Regions from separate parts of the Kurthia populi genome, predicted to be linked through region 2. Evidence: riboswitches for the same ligand, from Rfam matches in the RefSeq annotation. Region 2 holds a riboswitch; each other region holds the start of a gene.
The links. Region 2 has a riboswitch for cobalamin ahead of ACFSY7_RS00735 (class I SAM-dependent methyltransferase). Riboswitches for the same ligand answer to the same signal wherever they lie in the genome.
Positions count from the first base shown of each region.

Region 1 (5,656 bases), on a different contig from region 2:
CAAGCATGCCAACTAATGCAAATGCTAAAACGACATTAGGGAAAGCCAGTAACATATCACAAATACGGATGAACCAACTATCGACCTTTCCACCTTTGCACACAGCTACAGAACTAATTAGTAAAGCCGCACTAACAGATAATCCCATAATTATAACGCCCGTACCTAAACAATAACGAATTCCCATTAACAAGCGAGAAAAAATACAACGTCCTAATTGATCTGTTCCAAGCGGGTATGCTACAGAAGGTGCACTTAATTTTTTCGTAATATCTACATAAAGCGGATCATTTGGAACAAGCCAAGGTGCCAACAAACCGATGATGCTAATACATCCTAATAAAATTAAACTTATTTTTTGAATCATCGAGACACCTCTTTCAAACGTAAACATGGATCTAATGCTTGTTGGGCAATATCCCCAAGCAACGTAAGCACACAATAACAACAAGCAATCATCATTACATACGCTTGGATAACTGGATAATCCCGATTGATAACAGATTCAATTAGGTAGCGTCCTAGACCTGGCCAACTAAAGACTTGCTCAACTACAATAGCTCCACCAATTAAACTTCCAAATGTTACAACTAGAAGCGGCAATAAACGAAGTAATAAATGTTGCGCATAATATTTTATAAGCGTTCTGTTCTTCACTCCTCGCACACGTGCATAATGCATAAACGAAGTTTGTTGTAGCTCTACTATTGTTTGTTGAATCAATTGACTAAATAATCCTATCGTTGGAATTGCTAATGTTAACGCTGGCAAAAAAAGATGTTGCCATGTGCCCATGCCATGAGATGGAAATAATCCCCACTTCAAAGAGCCTACATAAATAAATAAAAAGCCTAGCCAAAATACCGGTACGGATACACAACAGAGTGCAAAAAATTGCCCTACAATTTTAAGTAAACGCGATTTCGTCAGCACATTCATAACGCCAAGTGGAATGCTAATTAATACCGTTAATAAAAAAGATACGCATGCTAATAGAGCTGTCGCTGGAAGTTTTGCAAAAAGGTCTGTTGCAACAGCTTGTTTACTTACAAATGACGTACCAAAATCAAGTTGTATGACACCTCGTATCCACGTCACATATTGAATGATTAGTGGTTGATCTGTTCCTAATCGCGTACGCATAGCGTCTAATGATTCTTCAGTTGGCGCTGTGTGAGCCATACGTAGCATAACTTCTGCTGGTTCTACCGGAACAAGTCGAATCAATAAGAAGGTCAATATAGACACACAAAATAATGTTAATGGTATGTTACATAATCGTTTAAACAAGTAATACCTCATGATGATCTCCCCGTTTATAAAAAACAAAATCCGCGAATTATCACGGATTTTGCACTCATTATTTCAATTTCATTTGTTGATAAGGTAAATCATATTCTGATGAACTTGGCTTAAAGTTTTTCATCGTCGGTTGTGTAATGACCAAATTTGTTTCATATGATAGCGGGAAGAATAGTGCTTCCTTATTAAGCTCTGTTAAGACATCTTTATACAATGTAGCGCGTTGTTTTTCATTCGTTGTTGTTAAAATTTGTTGCATTTTTTTATCCAATATTTTATGATCTTTTAATCCTAATTTTGCTTCATATACTGCATTTGCATTAGGTGTCGATGATTCATTCATAAAACTATGTGGATCTGTCGGTGGTCCATTTGTACGCCAAAAATTAATATCTGTCTCATCATTCATTAATTTTTCAAGTCCGACCATGACATCTGCGCCCTGCAGCGTCAACTCTATACCTACTTTAGCCAATTCCCCCTGCATTAATTCAGCCATTGGTTTTTGTACAGCATCTGTTGCAATATACATCAATTCTAATTGAAGCTTTTGTCCATTTTTCTCACGAATTGTCGCACCCTTTGGTAGTTTCCAACCCGCTTCATCTAATAATTTTTTTGCTTTTTCTACATCATAAGAAATGGTTTCTAGGTCGAAATCCGCATATGGAATATTGTTCCAGAAAATTTTATCTGCCACCATTTCTGTTCCATTTGTAATACTGTCAACCATTTGCATTTTATTTATCGCATATTGAAAAGCTTGTCGAACCGAACGTTCTTTTAATGGACCTGATTGTGTATTAAATAATAACGCACGCGTTGACATCGGCTCAGAAATTTCCGTATGGTATCCTTGCGCTTTTAAATACTCATAGTTATCTAAACTAATAACGCCTCGTCCGTAAATCATATCTAATTCGTTATTTTCAAATGCTAATGCAATTGATTCTGCATCTGGTATAACGTTTATTTTAATTTCTTTAACAGGTGGTTTTTCACCCCAGTAATAGTCATTACGTTCAAAAATAGCATATTCGTCTTTTTTATATGTTTTTAATACCCACGGCCCTGTCCCTATAGGGCTTTTTATCGCTTTTGCTGTGTCATCACCAGCTGGGAAGCCTTCATCTCCTAAAAATCGAAATGGTCGAACAAATGCTAATTCATTTAATACAGGATAATAGGCTTCGTCCAATAGTAATTTCACTGTATAGTCGTCGATTTTTTTGAAATCTTTAATGTGGCGAACTAATCCCATCCATGAATGATCATCTTTATGTTTCATAATAGCATTCACATTTCGAATAACATTATCTGCATTAAATGTAGAGCCATCCGAAAATTTTACATCCTCACGTAAATAGAATGTATATTGTTTACCATCTTCTGATATAGCCCATTTTTTCGCAAGCATTGGTGCAATTGTACCGTCGTCATTATACGAAACAAGCGAATCATAAACCATTGCTTGTGCAGTCATTTGATTTGGTAAATAAGCATGTGGATTTAAAGGTCCTACATCAAGTGGCCATCCATATGTTAGTGTATTCTGCTGACTCGTTGCTTTTGTATTTTCATCTTTTGAACTAGATGTCGTGTTAGTTGAACATCCTGCTATAAGCCCTACTACGAATAATAGTGCTATCCATTGCCATCTATTTTTCATGTCAATCCCCTTATCATTTTTTCGCTCTAACATTATTATGAAATAAAAAACCACCCCCTGAAGTAGGGGATGGTTTTAATATGTAGTCTGTCATAAGGACAAAATTAGCATGCCATCCATCTCCCTATCTTTCGTAGTTCTGCAATGAATCTTTGTAACAAGCAGGCATTCTGGCTTATGATGAAAACATCACTTACAGTTGCGAGACAGCATAGGAATTACACCTATTTTCCTTTTAACCTTCCACGTCATTTAAATGAGAGAAGAACTTGAAACAGTCTGTATGAAATTCCCATTACTATAGCACACTATAAAATCTATCGTCAACGGCTTTTAAATAGTTCCTTTATTTCTGTAATAACTTACTAGAAGAACGCAAAAAGGAAGTAGAAAAAACATGTCTACTTCCTTTTTGTACATTTTTATTTAACTACGTCCTACTAACTCACGGCGTACAATTTCATAAGCCTGCATAATCAATTGCTGCTCTTGTGGATGGTCGTCAACTAATTCCGCTTGCATATCCTGCATTGTAGAATATACACCTGCTACCTGGTTGTTTAAAATCATTGTCCAAAATTGATCTACATACGTGTTTTCATTCATTTGTAAAACTCCTCATTTTTTATTTAACATAAGCCAAACAAAAAACGCTATTTCAATAAAGAAATAGCGCTGGATTTTTATGCATAGTCAAATAAGTGGCCTATCTTACACCACGATACTTTCGCACAAAACACCGCCTATTTCCACGTAGGCATTTGGTGTGTACTAGATACTGGCAGGTCTCCTGACTTCTCATCCACATCTTCTATGCCTTCCCAGTTTCCCAGTGGCTTATCATAAAAGACTCCGAATCACAGTTGCGGGACAGTGGCGGATTTTCACCGCGCTTCCCTTTTAAGCATGCTCTCACACGCACCAGCTCATACACGTTATGTTATTACCTCTATTGTATCGTATTTTATTTATTCAGTATATGGTAAAATACTTTTTTTCGAGCTACATGACAGCACAATATTCGTCGATGGCTTAGCATATGCCATCGAAGCATCAATAAATTGCTCCAATGTTTCAACAGAGGGCGAACTGCATGACAACATCATCTAACGGCTCACGCTTACTTCAACGCTTTACGTGGGCTACCAATATCTACAATGCCATTGAATCGATTTACTATCTGCTTACATATGACTTCTTTTATGCATGTATCTGGGCTATCTCTTTCGGCCTAACTACATGGTGTTTGGAATCAAATGAAGAGCTTGTAGAGTCGCAAAAAGAACAAAGTAAATGGTTTGAACAAAGACTTCAATAATTCTAGTACTGCTAACATCTGCCTAAAGTTAATTACAGTATTGAACAAACAAGCTCCATTCTTTATTGAATAGGGATTTACTAATGACTATTAAAAATGAAATGATTCTAAAAGAACTGAAACGATGCGATGATGCAAGTACCGGTATACGTTGCAAGAGATGTCAACAAACGCTTGCACGACTGGTTTGAAGCTGGTGGCCTAGAGAATTCACATTATGTGCGCACACAAATCAACTTCTTAAAGATGATTGGCGCAGCCAAAGAGCTTTGCGTTTAGGCTGTGTCGCATGAACTTGAATTCCCAGATAAATTTTTCGACTATGTATATTCGCAATCTTTGCGTATAGCACATACGGTATTGGAAACGTTAGAAGTTAATGAAGCGGACACTAAATTTTCCTGCTTCGTAAGGTTGTACAACGTCCCCACAGAATACTTCAATAGACTATCTAAAAAATTCAAGAGGAATACGGCGGGCTGCGTATTTCGAATGATTGAGGATTCACTTCTTTATATCTTAGAGAAGTATGGATTATCCCTCTCTATTAAAAGAATGGATTGGTCCGTATTTCCAGAACAAGCAGTCGAAGAAGATCTTAGCATCTATATAGATTTCTACACTTACAAAATATAACTACAGTTAATCTTAGGAGGATTTTTATTATGTTAATGGTAAACACTAAAGGTATCACAGGTTGGTCAGCAATAACATTTAGCGCAATTGATTCTTTAGAATAAATTTCAGTAGGGGACGTTGTAAGCTTTTCGCAAGCTACACTCGATGGCAAATCGGTGCGCGAATTTCCAGTTAAAGTAATTGACGACCAAACACAAACTATCACATTCGAGCCAACAGCAAGTGTTGTTCTGCCAGCTCGTTTTGCATAGGAGGGCTCACCATGAAAGCTGAAAAAGCCATTGCACACTAGCTTGAAGGGAAATTATCCGTTCCATCAGATACGATCACGATTCAAGGAGGGACGCTTTTTTCATATGCAACAGCAATTGCTCAACGAACAGGAGATAACGAATACATCATCAACACAACAAAGTATAGAGGGGAAACATTAGAAGCGTAGGCGGCTCTTCGGGTTCAAGTAAAAGAGATCCGAGCAACTGTAACTTGCGTATCAAATGTGCCAGTTGGGAAAAGTTCTCTATTGCCATTCATCAAAATGCAAAGAGGTGCTGTTTAAATAATCAAAAGCATGTTGTGTTGGAAACAAAAATACATACGATTTTCTCCAAATTGAAAATCAAAGGATAATCTTTTGAAACTACCAAGGGATTAGAGAAGCGAACTAATAAAAAATCAAGAAAAAAGAGGCTGGGACATAAGTGAAAATTCCAGCCTTTAATAGAGAA
Region 1 covers NZ_JBHUOR010000106.1:10,922-16,577, forward strand. Annotated here, with positions in the region: gene ACFSY7_RS12120 (ABC transporter permease subunit) at 1-367, opposite strand, end outside; gene ACFSY7_RS12125 (ABC transporter permease) at 364-1,302, opposite strand; gene nikA (nickel ABC transporter substrate-binding protein) at 1,361-2,971, opposite strand; cobalamin riboswitch at 3,115-3,259, opposite strand; gene ACFSY7_RS12135 (hypothetical protein) at 3,398-3,577, opposite strand; cobalamin riboswitch at 3,735-3,912, opposite strand; partial or broken gene ACFSY7_RS12140 (AsnC family transcriptional regulator) at 3,940-4,053, opposite strand; gene ACFSY7_RS12145 (hypothetical protein) at 4,065-4,289, shown strand; gene ACFSY7_RS12150 (DUF6877 family protein) at 4,419-4,568, shown strand.
Region 1: another riboswitch for cobalamin. It lies ahead of nikA (nickel ABC transporter substrate-binding protein); the one in region 2 lies ahead of ACFSY7_RS00735 (class I SAM-dependent methyltransferase).

Region 2 (5,656 bases):
TTGGCAATGTGAGACCACCATATAAAGACGCGATTAAATTATTTGATATAAACGATGATATTTTTACGAATCCGCGTGTACTATGGGTTCCAGTCTTTATTTTTGTGCTATTTTTCGTTAAGGAATTGTATCAACATCGTTTATTCCGCTTCTTTGCGGTGTTGTCCATTGTCGGTATTATGGCGCATTTTATTCCGTATGTAGGCAGTATGTTTAATGGCTTTTCAGCACCTCAACAGCGCTGGGAATCGATTATTATTTTGAGCTTCGGGGCGATGCTTGCGATTGCGCTAAATAGTGCCAGCTATTGGCATTTCAAACGTTGGCCATTAATTGCGGCTATTTTATCAATTATGACATTATTTTTATATAAATGGTTATCACCTGATCATGCTATTTCAAATGGCTTGATAATTATCTCACTACTATGGCTCGCCTTTTTCATCGTCTTTTACTATCGTAAATGGGCATTTAAATGGCTAGCGGTCAGTATAGTCGTTGTTGTATTGATCGAGGCGAATATTTTCTCGGCCAATTTAGCAAATGGTGGTGAAGGGGTAGCAACAAAATCGTTTATTTATTCACAGGCGTATCACGCACATGAACAAGAAAACCTTGTACAATGGATGCAACAGCAACTGACATCAACGGATAATCGTATTGATTGGCTTGTACCAACGCGTAATAATACGCCAATGGTCCAGGATTTTAAAGGAACGAGCGTTTATTCAAGTATTTTAAATGGTGATTTACTGCATTTTTATTTGCGTGATTTACAAATTGATATGGGGCGAGAAAGTGTCAGCCGTTATGGCACACTTGGTAATCGTACGAATTTAATGGCGCTTGAGCAAGTGCAGTTTTATATGCGTCCTAGCAGCGACGAATCTGTGCCATACGGTTATGAGCTGGCAAAACAAACAACGAATTACCGTGCATACGAGAACACAGATTTATTACCCGTGTTCCGTGTGACAAATGAATCATATAATGAGCAGGCTCTTGAAAAAGCACCGGTACTTGCAAAAGAGCAGGCGATGCTAAAAGGTGTTATTCGCGAAGCCGGTACGATTACGGCACCTGAAGTCGCAACGATACCTATTAAACAGACGAAGGTTGAAGGCGCTACGTGGGTAAACAATGAATTGATTGTCGACGGAGAATCAGGTCACATTCAATTAACATTAGATACACCAAAGCGTATGAAAACGCTATATGTTCAAATGCATATTGAAGGAATTAAACATCCAACAGGCTTTACACTTCAAGTGAATGAATATAAAACAACACGTAAAAAATCAAATTCGATTTATCGAACAGGTTTTAATGATGTGACAGTCGCTGTAGATGCAGCGAAAACGGTGACCATCACGCTGCCTAAAGGGCATTATCAACTAGGTGATTTAGCGATTTACGGGGAAGATTATCAAACACTTGATAAAGCACTTGAGCGTAAAAACACAGCGCAGATGATTTGGGATAATGGCAAGGCCTTTGGGGAAGTTACGGCACAAGATGGTGATGTGCTCGCAACCTCTATTCCATATGGCAAAGGTTGGCGTGCGACTGTAGATGGTAAGAAAGTAACAGTAGAAAAAGTGAATTATGCATTTGTTGGCATTCCACTTGAAAAAGGTAAGCATACGGTCGAGTTCACGTATTTACCACCGTATTGGCCAATTGCCGCCTGGCTTTCAATTTTGTCAGTCCTTGTATTGCTCGTATTAAGAATATATAAAGCTAAAAAAATGAACTAACGAGACAATATAAAAAGAAAAAGACACTTTCAAAGGGGATAAAACCTTTGGAGGTGTTTTTTGATGAAAAAAAGTGTATTCATACGAAACAAAAATGAAAGCCACTCAAGATGAAGTTGGCAAATGTGACAGTGAATGAAATGGTGAGGTATGTGGGATTAAAAATAACACACAAATTTATTAATGGATGAAATGGTGTAAAGACGGAGATGTGCATCGGTTACAACAACCTCTTGGAAAACAATACAGCTATGGGAAAGGTATATCTAAAATGACTTTGCCTGATTATTAGCACTCAATCAAAAAAGGCGTTATCATGAGCATGCCCTTCAAACATATATCAACTATGATAATCATACGCGAATTTTGGCAAAGTTAAACCCCAGTTGCATACCAGAAAAAGAGGGTTTAACAAGAATTTGACGGCGACTCCTAGGGGAGCCCTAGCCCTTAGCATGAGTGGAAGACCCCGCAGTGAGCTTGCGAGCGAGGAGGCTTCCACCATGCCCCAGGAAAGCGTCCGTCAAATTCAGTTGAAAGGTATTGTTTTTTTCTTTGTCTCACTTTCGTGGGTCAGTTCAAACATTTGTAGGTATTTTTTGATGGAAAAAAAGTGTATTCATACGAAACAAAACGGAAAGCCATTAGAGGTGAAGGAATAGAAAGCCGGTGAAATACATCATAAAATGGAGCTAGATGTTTGTTCTAGTACCTTTTTAAGTGTTTATAACTATAATTTAATAACCAAAATATGAAAAGTTAGGTGTCAATCAATTGTTTATGAAGCAGGACCCAGAGGCGATTACGCAGTTTTTAACGCAAACACTCGCCCCCCTTCAAACGCCACGTGCACAGGCTAGTGAGCTAGAGGACACGCTGCGAAGCTATATCTATCACAGTCGTTCTATTACAAAAACCGCAGCTGCGCTTCATATTCAACAAAATACGCTCTATCATCGTCTTACGAAAATCGAAGAGCTTGTGCAAATGAATTTAAATGATTGGAACGATTATCTAGCATTATCACTCGCATTCCATCTACAACAATTTGAGTAATCATGCTATGCTTTAACTATCAAGTATTCATTCATATAGGGAAATGAGTGCAAAGCTCATGCAGCCCCCGCTACTGTAATGCTGACGACTTCACAAAAACCACTGAAAGGGAAGGTGTGAACGAGGATGATGCACAGCCAGGATACCTATTGCAATACTTGAATCACATGCTTTTCGGTGGGAGAAGCAGGGGCTTTTTTGTCGCTCCTTTTTTCAACCAAAGTCAAGCAACAAGGAGTGAACAGAATGCAAGGCCCATTAAAAATTGATTTTGAAAAAATATGGCAAGAAGGTATGCACGACTGGCAAGGGAATATGCCGGAGCGAATGGTTGATGATGCACTCGAAGAAGATTTCTGGCGTCAATCCATGCAACGTAAAAAGCCGAAACAAACCGATGCCCATGCTATCCCTATTTTTGACGCAATGAAGACGCATATTTCCCCGCAGGACTCTGTACTTGAAATCGGTCCGGGTTGGGGTAATTATACCTTTCCATTAGAAGAGTATGCGGCTAGTCTAAGCTGTGTGGATAGCTCAGAAAGCGTACTCAGTTATTTAGCACAGTATACAAATGCAGCACTTATTCACGGAAAATTTGAAACATTACCTCTTGAGCCACATGATGTTGTCGTAGGGGTCAATTGTTTTTACCGTATGTATCATATGAATGCAACCTTACGAAAGATGAATGCGCTCGCACGAAAAAAGGCGATTATCGGTATGACAACAGGACCTATCCAGCCGCATTATGAAGTACTAGATAAGCAGTTCGGCTATGCTATTAAATATCCACGCCGAGATTATATTGAAATTTTAAATATGCTGTATCAGCTCGGTATTTTTGCTGATTGCCAAATGCTGCCGCTTGAACGCATTTATACATATCCAACAAAGGAAGCCTTACTGACCGCACAAAGTAAAAAAATTCGCGACAATGCGTATCAGCTTGAGCATGTTGAACAGGCGTTGGCTGATTTTGTTACCTATGACGGGGAGCAATATATATACAAGCATCGTTTTTATGCGGCTATTATTTCATGGACACCACAATAGAAAAAATGTAGACATGTTTACGTATTTACATGTCTACGTTTTTGTGCGTAAACTTCTAATAGCTGTGCGGCGAGATGCTTCATTTCACTTCCGAGTTGATCGCGTACCCTGCGAAATGCTTGTAGCTGTTCTAGATAATCCTGTTGTACAAGCGGCTCTTCAATAGAAATATGAATATGTAGTTTTGTTTAAATTGAAATATGCACACCTACTTTTTCCTCATAAATCTTGTGAATGAATAATGCAGTAGCATGCATAAATAATTTGCGAATATGCTAAACATTTTCTCAGACGTAACCGATTTTCATACGCTTTAAGCAATTTAATAGAGACTCTTACCTATTGCCTGTATAATGGAGGATAACATAAATAGTAAGAGGAGCCGATTCGACATGAATCACTACGCAACGGATTATATACGTGTTGGTGAAGCATTGAATATTGTGGAGTGTCGCCTGTACCAATTGGATTATCACATGCGTCATGAGCTTGATGGACATATCGAACAGTGGCAGGAGCGTCAAATGATTTATGGCTTGCTACAAGCTGTATATATTCGTTTATATGAGCTGAATGAGATTGATGATGTGACGTTAGTGTGCAAGCATGAGCGTACGGATTTATCGAGTGCTACAGCCGTATTAACATTTAGAAAAATGTATTTTATTAGTGATCAAGTCGTGCGCCACTATCCCGCAGATTTTGAAAGATATTGGGCATCGCGCATTACCATTGAGCAATTTACGCCGCTAAGTGACGCTATTTGGCAACAGTTGAATCATGCGATGCAGCAAAAAATTCAACTCGATGGTGAAGCGGATGTTGCACGAGAGATTAAACTACTACAACGATTTTTAGCTGAATAATTAATGAAACCCTTCGACGAAACTGTCGAAGGGTTTTTTAATCGTTTGCTAGCAAATCGTCAGAACGCTAGAAAGCGGGTTTTGGCTACGACATATTTCAAAATATGTGCCAATTAATGCTAATAGGCGCATCGATTTTAAATTGTTTAATAACAATATTGCAAAAATCGTCAACAAAAAAATTTATTAGGCGACACCGTCACAAATAACCATCATTTTTGATAACTGAAAAAGGCTGTTTTATGTGAAAACGGCGCTTCTGCGGGTTGTTTTAGTTAAAAGTGGGGCCCCTAGAGGTGTTATAAATAGGGGATTTTCCTTAAAGAAAAAGATTTATTCAAAAAAACGACATACAGCGAGATTCTGCTATTTTTTTTAATTTTTATGTGTGGAAATTGCCCTTTTTAAGGCTAAAACGGTCAAAAAATACCCGTTAGAGACCCGGAAAAGGGCCGAACTTGAACGAATGACTTGCTAAAACATAATATTTATCGCTTTAAAAATAGTAATTATCACGTAAACCCTTTAAGTGACGCAAATTATTATAATAATAGTGTGTAAATAAGCTCAGTAGAGACGCTTATTAAAAAATATGTCGTATCGAAAAGACGCTTTCTAACGTAATGAACGATTTCAAATGAAGATATAGAAAAAAGAGGCTGGAGAAATCCAGCCTCTTTCGTGATTAGCGTTGTTTGTAATTTGCCTTTTGTGTTTTCGATATTTTTTTCCAGCGGCGCTTTTCAGCAAGCTGTTGCTGCGCATTTGTTTTGCGCTCGATAAAGGCAACCTCACGTAATAGCTTAAAATAATTTTGTAGACGGCCAGGTTCCAGCTCGCCACGCTCGATTGCACCGCGAACAGCACAGCCTGGTTCATTTTGATGGGTGCAATCGCGGAAACGGCAATCTTCTGCATAGC
Region 2 covers NZ_JBHUOR010000003.1:61,571-67,226, reverse strand. Annotated here, with positions in the region: gene ACFSY7_RS00745 (YfhO family protein) at 1-1,757, shown strand, start outside; gene ACFSY7_RS00740 (PucR family transcriptional regulator) at 2,538-2,813, shown strand; cobalamin riboswitch at 2,825-2,982, shown strand; gene ACFSY7_RS00735 (class I SAM-dependent methyltransferase) at 3,060-3,869, shown strand; gene ACFSY7_RS00730 (hypothetical protein) at 4,262-4,735, shown strand; gene rsgA (ribosome small subunit-dependent GTPase A) at 5,421-5,656, opposite strand, start outside.

Region 3 (5,656 bases), on a different contig from region 2:
TTATTGAGAAGGACCGTCATGTCGATGTAATTTTAATGGACATTATGATGCCTGAACTAGATGGTTATGATACGATGCAAATTTTACGCGAAGATATGAATATCGAGCTACCGATTATTGCATTAACAGCGAAAGCAATGAAATCAGACCGCGAGAAATGCATTGCTGCAGGTGCAACCGATTATATTAGTAAGCCACTAAACTTAGAGCAACTTTTCTCTGTTTTACGTGTTTGGTTAACTACTGAGGTGATGTAATGGAAACAACGGCAACTGAAGAATTAGAGGTAGCACTTTTATTAGAAGCGATTTATCAATTAACTTCTTATGATTTTAGAGAGTACAATCGCTCCTCTATTACACGTCGAGTGCATAATCGTCTAGCACTCGAGCATTTACCAAACATCTCTCGTTTAACGGAAAAAGTAATCTATGATGAGAAAATACGCAAAGAATTATTAAATGACTTCTCGATTAATGTCACGGAAATGTTTCGTGACCCTAGCTTTTTCAGAGCATTACGCGAAGACATTTTACCGCGTTTTAAAAAATTAGATGACATTCGTATTTGGCATGCCGGCTGCGCTACGGGAGAAGAAGTTTTTTCCGTCGCCATTTTACTTACAGAGCTTGGGTTGATTGATAAAGCTACTCTCTACGCAACCGACATGAATGAGGACGTACTTGAGCGTGCGCAGGCTGCCCGGTTCCCCATTCAAAAAATGCAAAACTATACGAAAAATTATATGCTTGCGGGTGGTAGCCAAGCTTTCTCTGAATATTATTATACGGACAGTCATTTTGCGTATATAAAACCGGAGCTTCTTGAATCAATTAGTTTTGCACAGCATAACTTAGTGACAGATCAATCATTTAATGAATTTCACTTAATTATTTGTCGTAACGTATTGATTTATTTTTCACCACCACTTCAAAATAAAGTATATAAGCTTTTCCACGATAGTCTATCACGTGGTGGCTTCCTTTGCCTCGGTGCAAAAGAATCGCTCCGCTTCTCAGATATTATGCCTAAATTTGAAGAAACGATTACGAATGAAAAAATTTATCAAAAAATCTATGACTAAAAAAGAGGCTGGGACAAAACACGTCATGCTCCTTTTTTAGCGTTCACAACGAAAAACCGGAACCGCGCCACAGCGCGATTCCGGTTTTTCTTATGCTCATAGGAGCGGCTTTTCTGACACATATGTCAAAGCCTCTTTTTAATTTGCCTGAATCACAAGCATACACATATCATCTGGTTGATTCTCTTGCTGTTCACGCGGAATAACATAATCAAGTAATGGTTTATCAAGTGATAATGTTTGTACAGCAAGCTTATCCATACGTCGCTCCGCTTCAAATTCATCTGGATGCATCGCCTCTAGCACACCATCTGTAAACAGAATAATTTGCGCCGAGTTTTCGTATGAAATCGTTTGTGATTTCACATCAATATCATCGAAAAAGCCAATTGCACAGGAATTGTTGTTCAAATGTACAAGTTCTTCTTCGTTCAGCCACACATAGCCATGCGGATGCCCTGCATTGACATACTCAATCGTTTTTTCCTTCGTATTAATTAGCATATAAACACCTGTAAAGTAGTATGGAATTTTTTCTTTATCTGTATGCAATAAGGACATATAGCGATTTAATTCGATCATCACTTCAGCCGGCTTTACACGTTTCTTCACACTATCACGCAGCGCAGATGAAATAAACATACAAACGAGGGAAGCCGAAATACCATGCCCCATCATGTCAAATAACATTACGGCATAGCGATCCTCATCTATTTGTTCCCAGTAATACATGTCCCCAGCTAAATTAAATGACGGTTTATACGCCACTTGTACAGCAAGCTTGTCATCAGTAAAAGGTTCACTTAATAAACTGCGCTGCACATGTGCTGCTAAATTTAATTCATTTTCAATCTTTTCATCATGAATCATATGCCAATCCAGCTCTTGTTTTAAACGGAGCGCCACATCCATACGCGCTAGTAATTCAGTTTTGTTAATTGGTTTTGTAATATAATCATTACCACCAGCGCCAAGTGCTTCTGATAATTTTTTCTTATCATCAAGTGCAGTTGTAAATAAAATTTGGATATTTTTATAACGCTCATCACGACGAATCGTCCGACACGCTTCGATACCATCAATTTCTGGCATCATAATGTCTAATAAAATTAGATCCACTGAATCTGGCTTATACTTTAGTTCATCAATTTTCAAATAATCATACAGTGCCTGAGCTGATGTCAGAGATACACAATTATCGTACCCAGCACTTTTTAAAATTTTCTCCATGACAAATAGATTTACCTTGTTGTCATCCACTAGTAGAATCGTCATTGTATCCCTCCTAATTTCTTCTATAAGTATTTTAAAACAGCCCATTATCTGGCGTTATACTATATACCTAAGTTTTTCGCACACTACGTTTTATGTATAAATTATTGGGTGTAGCGATGTTTTCTTACAGTATAACATCAAATAATTCATCTCGTATTGTTTTAGATGGTTTTAAGTAAAATTCTGCTCATTTTCAAAATATATTTTATTTTCTGAAAAATATATGCTATAGTATTGTTCAATTACATAACGTGTTACAAACCGGTGCATGTGAGAACATGCTTAAAAGGGAAGTATGGTGTGAATCCGTCGCTGTCCCGCAACTGTAATTCGGAGTGCTTAAAAATTCGCCACTGTGTAAATGGGAAGGCTTTAAGCATGTTGATGATAAGTCAGGAGACCTGCCTGTTTTGAGTACACACCAAAGGCTCACGTGGAGATGGGCGGTGTTCTGTGCGATGGTCGGTCAAAAGGATTCGACTTTTTTAATAATGCATAGATTCTTCCGCTATTTCTTAATTGAAATAGCTTTTTTATTTGGAGTTATGTAATACACCAAAGGAGGAATATACATGATTACAACAACAATTGGTTACCCGTATATCGGAGAAAACCGCGAATGGAAACGTCTCGTAGAAAAATTTTGGAAACAAGCGATTAGCGAAGATACATTACAAGCAGAGTGGAAAAAATTACGCATTACCCATTTAAAAAAACAACAAAAACTCGGCCTAACGCAAGTAACATCTGGTGATTTTACGATGTATGACCGTATGCTCGATCTTGCATTTCTTTTTAACTTAATCCCATCTCGTTATCGCTCACTAGAAGATGTACCTTCTCTTACTACATATTATGCGATGGCTCGTGGTACGACTGACACGGTCGCTTGCGAAATGACAAAATGGTTCAATACTAATTATCACTACATCGTTCCCGAATACGAGGGCGCGAAACTGAAATTAAATCATAATCATTATGTAGATTGGTTCTTAGAGGCAAAAGAAGCGGTTGATATTGACGTGAAACCAACACTAATCGGGCCAATGACCTTCTCTCAATTAACGAAAGGCTATCGTGATAAAGAACTTGCCCACTATTTATTGGAGCTACTGCCTCTTTACGCACAGGTTTTACAGCAACTTGTAGATGTTGGAGCAGAGTGGATTCAATTAGAGGAGCCGATTTTGACTACTGCCCTATCAGAGGAAGATTGTCGCTTAGCAGAAGTTATTTATACACAACTTGTCGAGGCTGTGCCACAAGCAAAAGTGATGCTGACAACCTATTTCGAAGCGTTAACAGATTTTGAACGCATCACGAATTTACCAGTGGCTGGTATCGGATTAGATTTAATTCATGGCAAAAAAGAAAATTTAGCTGCGCTTCGTCAGCATGGCTTCCCACCACAAAAAACATTAGCACTTGGCGTGGTTAATGGTCGTGATATTTGGGCAAGTAATTTACAGGAAGTTGCACAAGATGTACAAGCCGTTCAAACACTTGTATCACCTCAAGCTATTTGGCTGCAACCCTCTTGTAGCTTGCAGCACTGCCCGGTGACCGTTGCGAATGAAACAACGCTCTTCGATACACTAAAAGATGCACTCGCATTCAGTGATGAAAAATTAGGTGAACTTGTCGAAGTAAGTGGCTATATCGAAAGCGGTGAGTGGCCAACACCAACGGCGGTATCTGCTAGCATGAAGCGTATTGAAGCATTAAAAAATCATGCAAGTCGTCAAAATGAAAGCGTGTCTACAGCACTTGCTAAGTTAGAAGAGAAAGATTTTAAGCGTACCGTCCCATTTACAGAACGTCTTGCATTACAACAACAGGCACTTCATTTACCATTATTCCCAACGACAACAATTGGCAGCTTCCCACAATCAAAAGAAGTCCGTTCATGGCGTGCTGCTTGGCGACGTGGCGATTTAGACGACTCGGCATATGAAGCAAAACTAGATGCTGAAACATTGCGCTGGATTGCCTTACAAGAAGAAATTGATTTAGATGTTCTTGTACATGGTGAATTTGAACGTACGGACATGGTTGAATACTTTGGTGAAAAACTAGCTGGCTTTGCATTCACTAAGTTTGCATGGGTGGTGTCGTATGGCTCACGCTGTGTTAAGCCGCCAATTATTTACGGTGATGTCGACTGGCTTGCGCCAATGACTGTAAAAGAAACCGTCTTTGCACAGCAACATACCGATAAATGGATGAAAGGTATGTTAACTGGGCCTGTCACGATTTTGAACTGGTCATTCGTTCGAAATGATCTTCCACGTGATGTAGTCGCAGCACAAATTGCCCTAGCACTTCGAAAAGAAATTCATGCATTAGAGGAAGCGGGCATTCGCATTATCCAAGTGGATGAGCCTGCACTACGCGAAGGGTTACCGCTGCGTCAAGACAACTGGCAAGCTTACTTAAACTGGGCTATTGATGCCTTCAAGCTTGCCACGTCAAGCGTCGATACTACGACACAAATTCACACACATATGTGCTATTGTGAGTTTAATGACTTTATTGACCCTATTACCGCACTTGATGCCGATGTCATTTCACTTGAAACATCACGTAGCCACGGCGAATTAATTCATTCACTAAAAGAAAATCCTTATCCGTATGGTATCGGCTTAGGTGTTTATGATATCCATAGCCCGCGTGTCCCATCAGCAGATGAAATGACAACGATTTTAGAAGAAAGTCTTGCGGTCATTCCAGCAAATCATTTCTGGGTCAACCCAGACTGTGGTCTAAAAACACGCCAGGAACCTGAAACCGTTGCCTCACTAAAACATATGGTCGAAGCAGCAAAAGCATTACGCAAAAAAACATTACAAACGAATTAAACGACTAAAAAAGGAGAAAGCGCGAGTTTAGCGCTTTCTCCTTTTTCTTTATTGTGCTTTTACTGTTGTTGCCTTTGTCGTACCTAATTTTTTATCATAAGCAATGATATCATACGTTGCCGCTTCCGACGTTTCATCCGTATAGTTCGGATTCGCCGTAAATGCAATTAATTCACCATTTCGATAAATTTCATAGCCAAGTAAATGCGTTGCTTGTGCATCATCCATGCTTAAACCAAGTACATTTTTCGTTGTACTATGCGTCATTGTCACATTTGGTTTCACACCTGTACTAAAGCCGGTTCCCTTATAGTCTAAAACTTTATTGTTTAAGTACCATAATTTCTTCGGCTGCGCATATTTACTCGTTTCCTTACGTGTTTCGTCATTAACCGTAAAGCCGTGTCTTGCAAAATAGTTACTTAAATCCTTTTTCAAG
Region 3 covers NZ_JBHUOR010000040.1:73,481-79,136, reverse strand. Annotated here, with positions in the region: gene ACFSY7_RS07790 (ATP-binding protein) at 1-257, shown strand, start outside; gene ACFSY7_RS07785 (CheR family methyltransferase) at 257-1,084, shown strand; gene ACFSY7_RS07780 (SpoIIE family protein phosphatase) at 1,223-2,359, opposite strand; cobalamin riboswitch at 2,605-2,782, shown strand; gene metE (5-methyltetrahydropteroyltriglutamate--homocysteine S-methyltransferase) at 2,932-5,217, shown strand; gene ACFSY7_RS07770 (M60 family metallopeptidase) at 5,266-5,656, opposite strand, start outside.
Region 3: another riboswitch for cobalamin. It lies ahead of metE (5-methyltetrahydropteroyltriglutamate--homocysteine S-methyltransferase); the one in region 2 lies ahead of ACFSY7_RS00735 (class I SAM-dependent methyltransferase).

Region 4 (5,656 bases), on a different contig from region 2:
CTATGCTACGATATTCTAAGTTGTTTTAATGCATTCTCCATAGCATACTGAAAAAACAAAAAAGCCGATAAACGCTGTTATATCAACGTTTATCGACTTTTTCTAAATTTTATGATGCTTTGTAATTGAACAAAGATATGCCTTCTGGGAGAATCGAACTCTCATCTACGGATTACGAGACCGTTGTTCTACCATTAAACTAAGTAGGCAAATAGGTAAATTAGTTATGTAACTTACAACTATTATTATACTCTTTTTTGTACTTTATACAATATTCCTGTCAGAAAAACACACTTCTTGTTTATTTAACTTTTTTCTACTTTAACGCTTTTACTGCTGTTCTATTAAGAAAATTACTTTGTGCACCCTTAATGATGATGAACATACTCATTTTCTTTCACGTATTCACGGAAATTCGCTAAATCTTGCATGCCTGTTGACGTGCCATCGATTGCTTGCTGCAAGCGCTCTAATAATACCGTTTGTAAATTTGGATGATACCCAAAATAAGAGGCTAACTCAATCGAAACGCTTGGATTTGTATCAGAAAATTGCTGCGCCATTAAGGCCATTCGTTCCATTAAGATACCTGTAAATAAGAAATATGGTAACATAATGACTTGTTTTGCACCTTGCGCTAGACAGATTTGCATGCCTTGCTCCACAGTTGGTGTTGTTACACCCATAAAAGCACATTCTACAGTTGAAACAGTCAGCTGTGCTTGTAAAATCGATGCGATGTTATAGAAATCCATTTTAGCATCTTCGTCACTGCTCCCACGACCGATCAATAAAATTGCCGTATCTTTATGAGGAATCGACACATCAAATTGAATTTCTTCTAAACGAGCCTTTAAAATATCAATAATTGCTTGGTGAATACCGATTGTTTGGCCATACGTAAAACGAATTTCTGGGAACTGCGCCTTTGCCTCTTCAATTTCTGCTGGGATATGTAATTTAGAATGCCCGGCATGTAATAAAATAATTGGAATCACATGGATTTCAACCGCTCCCTGTTCAATACACGCTTGAATACCGTCCTCAATATTAGGATTCGCAAATTCTAAAAAGCATGTCTCTACTAATAAATTGGCATCAATCGCTGGCTTCATTTGACGAATAAATGAACGCACTTCTTCATTCCCCGCTTCTAGTCTGCTACCATGCCCAACAAATAATACCGCTGTCTTTTTTGTGGCGCGCTTTTTACGATATTTTTCAATGCCTTTAATATGCCCTTCTTGACGCACGCGTTCGCCATTTACCATTTCATAAATAATCGCCTCACGCGCTACATTACCTTGCACAATACTACGCGCCGTTTGCTCCTGCTGCACAGAATACCAAGTACCTTTTGGATAATCAATTACGACACATTTATCTTTACAACGTCCATTACAGCGTGTCCGTGACGTATGAATAACCTCATCTAATTTTAGTGTACGAATTTCATCACGAATTTGTTGCGTGACATCTTCTGCGCCAGCTCCCATACAAGTAGCTCCGTTACAAATCATTAAATGACGCTCCATTTTCGTTAAATTCCACGTTGTCATGCTAACTCCCCCTCATGTTGTTGATTCCCACACAGAGGATAGAAAGCATAAAAAAAGACACTTTCCCCTATAAAAAGTGCACTAAAAAAACGCAAATAACCTTTGCTTATTCCGCACCTATCCTCGTAGGGTGAATCATCGAAGATTAAATGGTAGGTCTCCTGGCTTCTCTTCAACGTACTTTACACCTTCCCGTTTACACAGTGGTTTTTGTAAAGCACTCCAAGTTACAGTTGCGGGACAGCATCGGTTTTTCACCGATTTCCCTATTAAGCTAAGAATTAGCGCCATTCATCATATTGAATTGCTTTCATTTTAGCATTAAATTTTGAAAAATCAAATAGCTCTATAAAAAAAGAGAGGCTATTCGCCTCCCTCCTGCTGTGCTAATTCAATAGTATGTCGCTTGAAAAAACCGATGCCAAATGCGATAGCTTGCAGGCTAAAGAAAATCATTTCATTGACGAACCAGCCATTTGTATAGCTATTCCATATAGGAAAATTAAAAATAAGCGAACCCTTATCAGCGATACCACCACCAAAGGCAGTCAAATCCGCCTGTACTTGTGTGTATTCTAGATATGTACTAAGTGCCAAAATAACGCATAACACGACGATATAGCTTACAATTTGTTGTCCCTTCGCTTGCGCAAAATAACGGGAGCCAATGACAAAGCTAATGAATAAACTAATCAGTAAAAATGGAATAACAAAGACAAGCGGAATAAATGCTGGATTTATATTTTTTAATGACTCATCCGGCGCTAATGTAAAATAATAGCGCACAACAAAGACACCAAATAATGAGATTGCTAATGAAATATACCACGCTAATTTACTCAAAAAATCACCTTCCATTGTTCATTATAAAAGAACTAGCTGAAAAAAAATAGCGCAAGCACGGCTTTCCTCCGCACTTGCGCTATCATTACATTGTTAATTGCTGCAATGTTTGTAATTGCACAGTTAATCGTATAAAAAGTTCATTTTGCTCGATGGCTTCATTGCGCTCCTTTAGTAGCTTTAAGTAGCTACATAATGCATACGTAAATGCATCGATAAACGCTAACTTCGGCAGCATCGTACGCTTTAACGTTTTTAATGTATCCGGATCAAAATTACGAAACTCCAGGACGCGCCCTAAAAAAATCACATCATAGGATTTTGATGTACTATACGTATGAAAGGTTTGTGGGTCATCTGTATGCAAAGCATTTATTAAAGACTTTGCAATATCCTCTATTAGAATACCATGATTAACATTTGACTCAATCGATAGTTTTCGATTGCCTTCTAGTAGGACATCAAATTGACCACCTCGCCAAAAAAACTGATTAAACTCACCCTTTTCAATAAGTTCATCATCGTGAAACACCGTCCAGATAATACGCATTGTATCCCTCCTATGCTTCATATACGAGCAATGAAGCCGTGAATAATGTTAAAAAGATTAGCTCTACAAACAGCGTAATAAAATCCCATTTCGTTGTACGTAGTTTTCCCATTGGCATCCATAGCACGTACAGACGCCCGATTATAAGCAATGCACATAATGCTAGCATCCAACTGTAGGGATATAGCAAATAGGCATAAAAATAAATACCAAATTTCAAACAAAATTCAACCACAATACGGAGAAAGCGATGTTGTCGTAAAGAGGTGTAAAGTATCCCAAGGAGGGGCTGTTTCACCTGCTCCCCATATAATACCGCCTTGTACCGTTTATACTGAAGCAATCCATCAATGCTTACAATGATGAGCATGATACAATACAAAAATACAAAAAATACCGGTTGTGTCATCGTCATGTAAATCATTCCCATCTATCATTGATTTCATTTATTATACCGAATTTTGCCAAATTTACTATAGCTTCACATAATGTTCGATTTTTCGTTTTCTTGAAGTCTTGTAGTATACTGAAAAAAAGGAATGAATTTGTAGAGGAGCTGTTAAAATGAACTACGTTGTCAATGCCGTTACACAAGATATTCATACCATTACACTCAATGCAAAGGACGGCGCTAATATTGTGCTTACAAACGCTGGAGCTGCTATCGTTGCGCTATGGGTGCCTGATAAAGAGCGCCAATTAGGTAATGTCGTGCTTGGTTATGAAAACATTGAGCAGTATTTAAATAATGATATGGCACTCGGCGCTACAATCGGTCGTCATGCAGGGCGTATTGAGCAAGCACAGATTTGTATAAACGGGGCACAAATTCAGCTACCGGCAAATGAAGGCACTCACCTACTCCATGGTAATTTCAGCTCACTGCTATGGAATTACGAAATTATTGAGCGCGCTGATGATATTTCTGTTGTCTTTACGTTACACTCAGATGCTGGCTCTGATGGCTTCCCTGGAAATGTCGACGTCAATGTGACGATGACATTTAATGAAGCGCATGAACTTCGTATTGACTATGACGCATTAAGCGATGCAAAAACGGTCTTAAATTTAACGAATCATAGCTATTTCAATTTAAGTGGTCATCCTTTTCAACCAATTGGTGACCACTTATTAGAAGTAAAAAGCGATTATTATTTGGAACTCGCCGAAGATTCGATTCCAACCTATGCAAAGGCCACACGTAATTCTTCCTTCGACTTTAGCGAGCCACAACTGCTCGCTCACCTTTTCGATAAAGATGACGTGCAGCTTACACGTGGAGGTGGCTTAGACCATCCCTTTCATTTATTACCGCAGCAGCCACAAATCCGCTTGGTTGAGCCACATGTTGGACGCGTTTTAACTGTTGAAACAAGCTATCCATTTGCGGTTATTTATAGTGGTAATAATATTGATGAAACGGCGATTCTTACAGAGCATTTACAAGCTAAAAAACAAAGTGCGATTTGCTTTGAAACACAGCTCGCTCCCTATTCTCATTTCAAAAAACGCTTTGACGCTGAGCTTGCAGCCAATCAACGCTATCACTACACAACAAATTTCCGCTTCACTACGCTTTAGGAGGCTTATTTATGGATGTTCGTCAACTCACCTATTTTACCGAAGTCGCAAAACAACAAAGTTTTACAAAAGCAGCACATAAACTGCATGTTACACAACCGACGATTTCAAAAATGGTTCGTCAGCTCGAATCTGAACTCGGCACAACATTACTCGATCGTTCGAGTAAACATGTTCAATTAACCGATGCAGGAGATGTTGTATTTGAGCGCGCTATTCAAATTATTCAAATGGTGGATGAAGTCCATTTAGCATTAGAAGATATGGAGCATTTAAAAACGGGTCATTTAACATTAGGCATGCCGCCGCTTATCGGTATTTTATTTTTTCCTCAAATCATGAAGGGCTTCCAACAACTCTTCCCAGATATTTCATTTCAATTAGATGAAATCGGCGCTAACATCGTCAAAGAACGTGTCTTATCTGGTGATTTAGATGGTGGTTTTGTGATGCTACCTGCTCACGATGAAGACTATGATTGTATTCCTTTTGTAAAAAAAGATGTGTACGTCATTGTTCATAATGACCATCCATTAGCAACAAAATCTACTATTTCAATGCGTGATTTAGAAAATGAGCCCCTGCTGCTATTTTCAGAAGACTTTACCTTGCATGACCGTATCATTCAAGAATGTGAAGATTTTGGCTTTGAACCAACGATTGCTTTTGAAAGCTCACAGTGGGAATTTATTAGCCAAATGATTGAACATAATTTAGGTATCGCCTTATTCCCTGAACCATTTGCGCATAAAACCAATCCCAATGTGGTGAAAATGATTCCATTAGAGAAGCCAATTTTATGGGAAATTGCTTTCATTTTAAAAAAAGATCGCTACCGTTCACAGGCAATGCGTGCATTTCTTGACTACGTGAAAAAGAATTCCAATTTGGAATAATGATGATAATAATTATGTATTTTACGAATGTAGCTTTTTGTTATACACTGAATAACGAATTAACAAAGCGCTAGCATATTATTTAAAAAAAGCGCGTTATTTAAAGGTCGTGATTTCGTTGAAAGTCCTTCAAAAAGCACTTCAGATTATCGTTCAAATTATTTTCATTTGGGGATTTTTGCTTATTGGCACATGGCTTAGCGCAGCTCTCCATATCCAGATTCCAG
Region 4 covers NZ_JBHUOR010000019.1:25,335-30,990, forward strand. Annotated here, with positions in the region: tRNA gene ACFSY7_RS03635 (tRNA-Thr) at 139-209, opposite strand; gene ACFSY7_RS03640 (CbiX/SirB N-terminal domain-containing protein) at 369-1,559, opposite strand; cobalamin riboswitch at 1,694-1,866, opposite strand; gene ACFSY7_RS03645 (hypothetical protein) at 1,923-2,402, opposite strand; gene ACFSY7_RS03650 (hypothetical protein) at 2,488-2,952, opposite strand; gene ACFSY7_RS03655 (hypothetical protein) at 2,963-3,121, opposite strand; gene ACFSY7_RS03660 (aldose epimerase family protein) at 3,517-4,533, shown strand; gene ACFSY7_RS03665 (LysR family transcriptional regulator) at 4,545-5,429, shown strand; gene ACFSY7_RS03670 (CidA/LrgA family protein) at 5,548-5,656, shown strand, end outside.
Region 4: another riboswitch for cobalamin. It lies ahead of ACFSY7_RS03640 (CbiX/SirB N-terminal domain-containing protein); the one in region 2 lies ahead of ACFSY7_RS00735 (class I SAM-dependent methyltransferase).